3 regions of the Ochrobactrum sp. 19YEA23 genome follow, and region 2 is predicted to be linked to each of the others. Evidence: predicted binding sites of a transcription regulator. Region 2 holds the regulator's gene; each other region holds the start of a gene.

Region 1 (3,284 bases), on a different contig from region 2:
GATCAATGGCGGGCTCGGCACAGATCAGCTGGTCTGGCAGAACACCAAAGGCAGCAATCCGCAGCGTCTGATCAACTGGGAGCTTATCCAGCTTCTGAGTGCATCGGAGCTGACGATGAACAGCAATCTGACGCTGGGTGACAGCGGCACCTCGACCGGTACGCTCTCGATCGATTCGACCAGCTATCTGCGTGCAGGCAGTGGCACCTGGACCATCAGTCCCGCAGTGAGCGGAAGCCTCACGCAGGTGGTGAATGCTGGCGTGATCGATCTGACCAACGACTCCAATTCCACGTCGGATAGCCTCACCATTGTCGGTAATTATCAGGGCAATTCCGGCCAGCTCTGGTTGAATACGGTTCTCGCGGGCGACAATGCACCGTCCGACAAGCTGGTTATTTCAGGCGGTACGACGACCGGCTCGACTGGCATCGTGGTCACCAATGTGGGCGGGACAGGCGCGCAGACCCAGCAGAACGGTATTCTGGTTGTGGAGGCGGTCAACGGAGCGACCACCGGTGCGGGCACGTTCACGCTCGCTCGGCGCGCCTCTGCCGGCATTTATGAATATCAGCTGGTTCAGGGTGGCGTGACGGCAGGCACGGACAATAACTGGTATCTGCGCAACAATTTCTCAGGCATCGATACAAGTCTCCCGGGCATTCCAGCCGAATGGTTGATACCTGGCCCGGATGAGGGCGATGGTGGCAGCACTGGGGGCGGCTCTGGCGGTGGCACGGGTGGCGGAACTGGCGGTGGTACTGGTGGAGGAACCGGCGGCGGATCGGATGGTGGTGACGGCGGCGGCAGTGTTACGCTGGTCCGTCCCGAAGTTCCGATTTTAAGTGCAACGCCAACTGTCGTGCGCGGCCTGCTGCGCGTGGCTCTGGGCACGTTCCACGAACGCCATGGCGAACAGTCCTGGTTTGGCGATGAGGCAAACAAGAACGTCATCTGGGCGCGTATGTTCGGTGATCAGTATCGCCAGAACCTGAGCACATTCGCAGATCAGCGCTACAAGGGTAACCAGTGGGGCATGCAGTTCGGCGTGCCGGTCTATCGCGCCGAACATGACAACGGCCAGCTGGACACCGTCGGCCTCATGGCAAGCTATGCCCGCGGTTGGGGCGACATGCGCGCCAGAAACATCTACGGCAATAATATCGAGATCGGAAATATCGATATCGATGCCTATAGTCTCGGCGCATACTGGACCCATACCTGGCAGGATGAGGCCTATATCGACGCCATCATCATGCATTCCTGGCTCAGCATCGATACGGAATCGGTCGCGAACTATAGTTCCAGCTTCCACGGCAAGGAGTGGACTGCGTCTCTCGAAGCCGGCAAGAAATTCTCGATCACCGATAAATGGGTGCTGGAGCCGCAGGCGCAGATCTACTGGCAGTATCAGAATTTCGACGATACGAGCGATCCGGGTGCTTCGATCCGCTTTGACAATAACGATAGCTGGACAGGCCGTATCGGCGCACGTCTGCAAGGCAATTACACGATCAATGAACGGCCATTCAATCCGTTCGTACTGGCCAATGTCTGGCACCAGTTCAAGGCGAGCGATACGATCTATTTCAACAACGACTCGGTTCATCCATCCTGGGAAGAAACCAGCCTCGAATTGGGTGCAGGCTTCACAACCAAGGTTGCCGACAACACCTCGCTTTATGCCAATGCATCCTATGAGTTCAATCTGGGCGGCGAGCGCTTCCGGGTCGTTTCCGGTCGCTTGGGCGCGCGCATTTCCTGGTAAGTTCCAAACCGCAATCGCCACACGACGTTCTTGATCCGTTTCGGGAAAAATGCTTAAATCCTCTGGTTGTATTTAAGCATTTTCTCACTTTAGGGATGTGCTGCGTGGCGAGTGGGGGCTTATGGTCGCGCGGGTTGGAACGGTTGCCTTTCAGGGCATAGAAGCGGTGCCTGTCGACGTGCAGGTCATGGTTGCGCCGGGCAAGATGGGGATGTCGATTGTCGGCCTGCCCGACAAGGCGGTGGCGGAAAGTCGTGAACGCGTACAGGCGGCTTTGCACGCCTCGGGGCTATCGATGCCCACCAAGCGTGTCACGGTCAATCTTGCACCTGCCGATTTGCCGAAGGAAGGGTCGCATTACGATCTACCGATCGCGGTCGGGCTGATGGCGGCTATCGGCGCTATCCCGGCCGATGCAATTCAATCCTATCTGGTTCTGGGCGAACTCTCACTGGACGGTTCGATTACGGCTGTGGCGGGCGTTCTGCCTGCTGCCATCGGTGCCAATCGCGAAGAAAAGGGGCTTATCTGTCCGCATGCTTGCGGGCCGGAAGCGGCCTGGGCGGGTGCCAATATTGATATCCTCGCGCCGCGCAGCCTGATTGCGCTTGCCAATCATTTTCGCGGGACGCAGGTTTTGACGCCGCCCGATCCTTCCATGCGGGTTTCCAGCGAACACCTGCTGGACCTGGCGGATATCAAGGGGCAGGAAACGGCAAAGCGCGCGCTGGAAATTGCTGCAGCGGGCAATCATAACCTGCTTCTCGTCGGCCCTCCCGGTTCCGGAAAGTCGATGCTGGCACAACGTCTGCCGTCAATCCTTCCGCGCTTGTCTCCGCGCGAATTGCTGGATGTGTCGATGATCGCGTCCATTGCCGGAGAGTTGGCGGGCGGAAAACTTTCCGACCGCCGGCCTTTCCGGTCGCCGCATCATTCTGCATCCATGGCTGCGATGGTGGGTGGTGGTCTGCGTGCCCGCCCGGGCGAGGTGTCGCTCGCGCATAATGGTGTGCTGTTTCTCGACGAGTTTCCCGAATTCTCGCCACAGGTGCTCGATTCACTGCGCCAACCGCTTGAAACCGGGGAATGCCTGATCGCCCGCGTCAATCATCGCACCAGCTATCCGGCTCGTTTTCAATTGATTGCCGCCATGAACCCATGTCGGTGTGGGATGGCGGGTGAGCCTGGCCACACCTGCGCCCGCGGACCGCGCTGTCAGACGGACTATCAGGCGCGGATTTCCGGACCGCTTCTGGACCGTATCGACTTGCGTGTGGACATGCCCGCCTTATCGGCGCTCGACCTCATCCAGCCTGCGCAGTCGGAGCGCAGCGAAACTGTGGCTCAACGGGTCGCTCGCGCCAGGGGCTTGCAGGCTGCGCGCTATGCAGCGCTGGGTTTCGAGCCATCGATGACGAACGCCTATTGTTCGGCAAAGCTGATCGAGGACGTTGCGCGACCGGACGCAGCCGGATTGAAGCTGTTGCGCGATGCGAGCGAGCAGATGCGCTTTTCC
Region 2 (3,284 bases):
ACTCAGCATGCGCAATCTGGCAATCGCAGGCATGGTGACCATAGCGATTTCGCCGCATGAAATACTCGGGCCGAGCTTTCAGATGTCCTATTCGGCAACGGCTGCGCTGATTGCCGGTTATGCCTGGTGGGGGATGCGTAGGGCCAAAAAATCGCAGGATGTGGAGAGGCGCGCGGCTTCGCCAACGGTTGGTTTGCCAACGAAGATCGTTAAATCAGCCGTTGCTGCTGCCGGAACGTCATTGGTAGCCGGAATTGCGAGCGGCATATTCGCCGCCTATCATTTCAACAATACCGCACCGTTCGGGCTGATTGGCAATGTGCTGGCCGATCCGGTAATCGCAACTTTGGTGATGCCATTCTCGGTTCTGGGCCTCGTGTTGATGCCGCTCGGCCTTGACTGGCTGCCTCTGACAATCGCCGGATCTGGTATCTGGATCGTCCGCGCTCTTGCGGGTGTCATCGCGTCCTGGTCGCCTGATGGCAATCCCGGAGCAATGCCGGTCGTGGCTCTAACCCTCTGGACCGTAGCACTCGTGATCGCGGTATTGTTCACAACGCGACTCAAAATTCTGGCACTACCATTTGTTTTAGCGGGATTTATCGCCTTCCTGCATGAGCCATTCCCGGATGTGGTGATCTCGGAAGATGCAAAGCTGGTTGGCGTTCGTCTGCCCGATGGCCGCTTTGCTATGAACCGCGACAGACCGTCGAAGTTCACCGTCGACAACTGGAAAACCGCCTATCTCGCAACGCAATTTCTGATACCGCAGCATGCAAAAGACAGGATGCGGGGAATTCCGACCGACGGCTTTATCTGCGAAGACGAATTATGCACGATCACATTACGCGATGGGCGTGTACTGGCCTATACGGCTGACCCTGCCGTTCAGGACGTCGCCTGCGATGTCGGCGATATCGTTATCCTCGCGATAGCCGGAAAAACACCGGGATGTGCGCATCAGAAGAAGCTCGTCATCAACCGCCGTGATCTGGCATTGCGAGGCACCGTCGAAATGAGGCTGGGCGATAAGAAGGACCCGACAGGCACTTCCTTCACGGCTCTCGCTGGCGATCTGACGTCCGTAAACAACAGCACGCCTCAGCGGCATAATTTTACCGATCCGCATTTTGACGACAGGCTAGCCTTCGCCATCGATGAGCCACGGCGTCCATGGCATCTGTTCAGGCTCTATTCACGCGCGGCACGTGGCTTACCTGATCGGGAATATAAGAAGAAGCAGCCTGCTCAAAAGGCAGAAACGCAATGCCCGGCCACTGACGATCAGGAGCCGGGCAGATGCGAATGATAATAGTGTTTTGAGCGCGTTGCGATTCAATTAGTCGGCGGATCAAGCCGTCTTTTCACGCATGTCCGTCCGAAAACGCGGTTCCATTTTCGGACCTAACGATCAGTACCGGCGGATCAATCCGACCAGCTTGCCCTGCACGCGAACGCGGTCTGGGCCAAAGATGCGTGTTTCATAGGCGGGATTTGCGGCTTCGAGTGCAATCGATGCGCCCTTGCGGCGAAAACGCTTCAAGGTCGCTTCTTCATCATCGACTAGCGCGACAACGATTTCACCCGGATTGGCAATGTCACCGCGTTTGATGATCACTGTATCGCCGTCGAAAATTCCGGCCTCGATCATCGAGTCGCCCTTGACCTCAAGCGCATAATGTTCGCCAGCACCGATCATCTCCGGAGGGAGGCTGAGCGAATGCGTCTGGCTCTGGATAGCTGAGATCGGCACACCAGCGGCGATGCGGCCCATGACCGGCACCGATACCGTTGCAGACACATCATCATTGGTCGCAACAGGCGCAGAGCGTAATGGCTGCACAGGCGCAGGAGGTGCTTTGCCCAGACTGCCTTCGATAACGCTCGGCGCAAATTTCTTCTGCGCGTTCAGTCCGGGTGCAATCGAATCCGGCAGACGCAGTACTTCCAGCGCGCGCGCACGGTTCGGTAGCCTGCGAATAAAGCCGCGTTCTTCCAGAGCGGTGATCAGTCGATGAATGCCCGACTTGGAAGCAAGGTCGAGCGCTTCCTTCATCTCGTCAAAAGAGGGCGGAATACCTGTTTCTTTCAGACGGTCATGAATGAACAGCAGAAGCTCGTGCTGCTTACGGGTCAACATGCGCGACACCCTCCGGCCAGATAAGAATCGAGAAAAACAAAACCAGAACGAACACTATATGTTCCAGTCTTGTTCTGCAATGGTTTTAAAATGATTAACGGGCGGCCAGCTCGTTGCCGGAATGTTCACAGGGCGGGCTAACGCGGCATCTGAGATTCAATGAAGTGTTTTTATTTCAATTCATTACAGCGCTTGCTTTGTTCTGTTTCTAAGAAGCGCAAGCGTTCACACAGCTGGGTTTTAACGTAGCATGAGTACGCGACACGAACTGCCTTCATCTGCTGCCGGGGCGTTTTCGTCACGAATGAGCAATGCATTGGAACCGACGAGTGCTGTCAGCATGGACGAATCCTGTACTGGAAACGGTGTCGCCTGCAGTGTTCCATCGCTTTGTGATTCGACCGTGGCACGCACAAAATCGCGCCGATGGTCATTGGCAGGCATCGGCTGGCCGAGTTTCGCCGGGCGGATATCTGCTGTCAGATCGGTGCCGGCGAGCTTCGCAATGAGCGGGCGGAGAAAAACGAGACTGCAGACGAGGCTTGAAACCGGGTTTCCGGGCAGGCCGATCACGTGAACAGTTTTGCTGTCGACCGTCTTGCGCCCATACATGAGCGGCTTTCCGGGGCGCATGGCAATTTTCCAGAAGTCGAGATCGACACCGCAATTGCGCAAAGCGCTATGTACATAATCGCGATCACCGACCGATGCGCCGCCGATGGTCACCAGAACATCAATTCCTCGGTTCAGAGCGGTAGCAATAGCCGCTTCGATCTGTGCGGGATCATCCGGGATGATTCCCATATCTTCGGATTTGCCGCCAGCGCGGCGCACGATGTCGGCAATGCCGACACTGTTTGAGGCGACAATCTGGTCCGGTCCGGGCTCCGCTCCGGGAGGGACAAGCTCATCGCCGGTCGCCAATATGGATATACGCGGCTTGCAAAACACATCGAGCGTTGGATTGCCGCTCGCGGCAGCCAGTGACAGCGCGGGTGCGTCCAGTTCGCGACCGACCGATATGACGGTCTTGCCGGGAGCAAAATCGAGACCAGCCCGGCGGATGTGACGACCGGGTTCCATGCCTTCCAGAATGGTCAGCTGATCGCCGGAGCGTTCGGTATGTTCCTGAATGACGATCGTA
Region 3 (3,284 bases), on a different contig from region 2:
GAACGCCTCCATTTTTTCGTTGGAGAGTATGAGCCCGGAGATCGGGTTTCACAGGGCGGTGGAAAGGAAGAGGAGGGCGAGGATATTGCAGGCTTCGAAGTGGATATCGATGCGGCATTGGGCATGATTGGCTCCGGCGCAATCCGGGATGCCAAGACGATCATCCTGCTGCAATATGCAGCTTTGAACCTTTTCCGGTTTCCGAGTTGCGTCAACGACTAAGTGTCTATCGAAGACCTTCCCGGCACATGCAGCGTGGCGGTCCTGCGTCTTAAGAGACGTTATCGAGAAACGTTAGTGTCGGCACAAAAAACAAACACCCGGTCACGGCTCGGCTGAAATCGAGAATATGGTCGTACGTTCCGGGAGGATTACCGACAAACATATTCTCCAGCATTTTTTCGATCCGCGATGGGGAACGAGCGAAACCAATGAAATAGGTGCCAAATTCGCCCTTTCCGACTTCGCCGAACGGCATATTGTCACGCAGAATCTGAATCTGCTCCCCATCTTCCTCGATATTCGTCAGAACGTTATGGGCATAGGGCTTCTTCTGGGACTCAAGCTGTTCAATATCGGAGAGCTTATGCCGGCCGATGATATTTTCCTGCTCTTCGACAGAAACGTTGTTCCACTTCGCCAGATCGTGCAGATATTTTTGGGTGATGACATAGCTGCTTCCTGCAAAGTCCGGATCTTCTTCACCGATGATCGTGGCAGATAAAGCGGCCTGGTCCACCGGGTTCTCTGTGCCATCAACGAAACCGAGAAGATCGCGATCATCGAAGAATTTGAAGCCATGCACTTCATCAACAACAGACACATGACCCGAAAGCCGTTCCATGAGGTGGCTGGCTAGCTCAAAACACTGATCCATGCTGCTCGCACGGATATGAAACAGAATATCGCCGGGTGTTAATACAGCATTGTGCACGCCATGGATTTCGCGAAATGGATGCAGCTCTTTTGGTCTTGGAGCGCCAAACAGGCGGTCCCATGCCTCCGAGCCGAACCCTGTTATGCAGGAAAGCTGCCCGTCCAAGCGCCGAAAACCAACGCCGCGGACCAGACTTGAAATATCCGCGCATAAATCACGAACGGCTTCTTCAGCTTCTGATCCAGGGTTGATCGTCACGACGAGAAAAATTGCCGCTTTCGTCAGTTTTCCAACAACGGATTGTGAAACGGGAAGCGAAGAAATGCCGTCTATTGTCATCGAGAATCCGTTTCAGCCCGTGAGTTTTTAGCGTTCACTGAAATTAAGCGTGAGGCCGCTTAATTGGCAAATGTTCTTTTTCATGGGTCTTAAGAGAATGTTCCCTGCCCGAATGACCCATTTTTGCCGGAGGGGAAAGCAGCTCAGTTGCAATCCAGCGTGTTCCTTTTTTGTTCCTAATGTTCTAATAGAGATGTCTTGAGAGCACTTCGGCGTACAAGCCGTGATCCAATGATCAGATAAATTCTTGCGTGACGAGGACACATGGCAGCGGCCCATCTGGAAAAACTGAATGATCGCCAGCGCGAGGCGGTCGAGCACGGCATCGCAATGCCGGATGGTGCCATTGGTGGACCGCTTCTGATTATCGCGGGCGCTGGATCGGGCAAGACAAACACATTGGCTCATCGTGTCGCTCATCTCATCGTTAACGGTGCTGACCCGCGTCGGATATTGCTGATGACGTTCTCACGCCGGGCAGCGTCTGAAATGGCGCGCCGCGTTCAGCGTATCTGCAAGCAGGTCCTTGGCGACAATTCCGCTGTCATGACGGATGCGCTGGCATGGGCAGGCACATTTCACGGAATCGGCGCACGGCTCCTACGTATTTATGCGCAACAGATCGGCCTTGGTGCCGATTTTACTATTCATGACCGCGAAGACAGTGCGGATCTCATGAACCTTGTTCGCCATGAACTGGGTTTCTCGAAAATGGAAAGCCGCTTTCCAACCAAGGGGACATGTGTTGCGATCTATTCGCGCGTGGTCAATTCCGAGAGTTCCATCGGCGAAGTTCTGAAGAACGCCTATCCATATGTGCTAGGGTGGGAAGAGCAGCTCAAGCAGCTTTTCGCGGCCTATGTTGAGGCCAAGCAGCACCAGAACGTGCTCGATTATGACGATCTTCTGCTTTATTGGACACAGATGATGTCGGATCCGGCACTTGCTGACGATGTCGGCAACCGCTTCGATCATGTTCTGGTCGATGAATATCAGGACACGAACCGTCTTCAGGCATCAATCCTGATGGCGTTGAAACCGAGTGGATGTGGTCTCACGGTTGTCGGTGATGATGCCCAATCGATCTATTCCTTCCGCGCTGCAACTATTCGCAATATCCTCGACTTCCCGCAGGAGTTCTCGCCGAAGCCCGCCGACGTCATCACGCTTGACCGTAACTATCGCTCCACACAGCCCATTCTGGCTGCCGCCAACGGTGTGATCGATCTGGCCCGCGAACGGTTCACCAAGAATCTCTGGACCGACCGTCAATCGGAACAGCGGCCCATGCTCGTGACGGTGCGAGACGAAAGCGATCAGGCGAACTATATCGTTGAGCAGGTTCTGGCCAACCGTGAGGTGGGCGTCACGCTCAAACAGCAGGCCGTTTTGTTTCGAACATCAAGCCATAGCGGCGCGTTGGAAGTCGAACTCACCCGTCGCAATATCCCTTTCGTAAAATTCGGTGGCCTGAAGTTTCTCGACAGCGCGCACGTAAAAGACCTGCTTGCTGCCTTGAGATTTGCGCAAAACCCGCGCGACCGCGTTGCGGGCTTCCGTCTTTTGCAAATGTTACCCGGCGTTGGTCCCCAGACGGCTGGCAAGATTCTTGACACCATCGCCCTGGACCCGGAACCTTTACAGTCGCTCGCCGAAATTCCGCCGCCGCCCAGAAGTGGTGATGACTGGCCAGCCTTCATCGATATGCTCTCAAGCCTTCGAAAGGCCGAAAGCGGGTGGCCCGACGATATCGGTCTGGCGCGCAGCTGGTACGAGCCGCATCTCGAACGTATTCACGAAGATGCCGATACACGGAAGGCAGATCTGGTTCAGCTCGAACAGATTGCTAGTGGCTATCCAAGCCGTGAGCGATTCCTCACCGAACTGACGCTTGATCCACCGGATGCAACGAGTGATCAGGCTGGTGTGCCGCTTCTTGATGAGGACTATATGATCCTCTCAACCATCCATTCCGCCAAGGGACAGGAATGGCGCTCCGTTTATATGCTCAACGTCGTTGACGGTTGCATGCCTTCGGATCTCGGAGCTGGAACGACGGCCGAGCTGG

Evidence for each region. Region 2 encodes LexA, which represses DNA repair genes until DNA is damaged. Its sites were predicted from a motif close to TGTTCNNNNTGTGTTCNG; they were not measured.
Region 1: QBD01_RS01325 (YifB family Mg chelatase-like AAA ATPase) is a predicted target of LexA. The motif match lies at 1,794-1,811, and genes of this name have one in related genera.
Region 3: QBD01_RS22555 (ATP-dependent helicase) is a predicted target of LexA. The motif match lies at 1,377-1,394, and genes of this name have one in related genera.

What each region holds. Positions count from the first base shown of each region.
Region 1 is NZ_JASAMQ010000001.1:289,566-292,849, forward strand. Features, by position in the region: gene QBD01_RS01320 (autotransporter outer membrane beta-barrel domain-containing protein) at 1-1,768, shown strand, start outside; gene QBD01_RS01325 (YifB family Mg chelatase-like AAA ATPase) at 1,890-3,284, shown strand, end outside.
Region 2 is NZ_JASAMQ010000007.1:228,824-232,107, reverse strand. Features, by position in the region: gene QBD01_RS18650 (ComEC/Rec2 family competence protein) at 1-1,309, shown strand, start outside; gene lexA (transcriptional repressor LexA) at 1,412-2,140, opposite strand; gene glp (gephyrin-like molybdotransferase Glp) at 2,381-3,284, opposite strand, start outside.
Region 3 is NZ_JASAMQ010000012.1:42,783-46,066, reverse strand. Features, by position in the region: gene QBD01_RS22565 (NUDIX domain-containing protein) at 1-222, shown strand, start outside; gene QBD01_RS22560 (Dyp-type peroxidase) at 272-1,216, opposite strand; gene QBD01_RS22555 (ATP-dependent helicase) at 1,481-3,284, shown strand, end outside.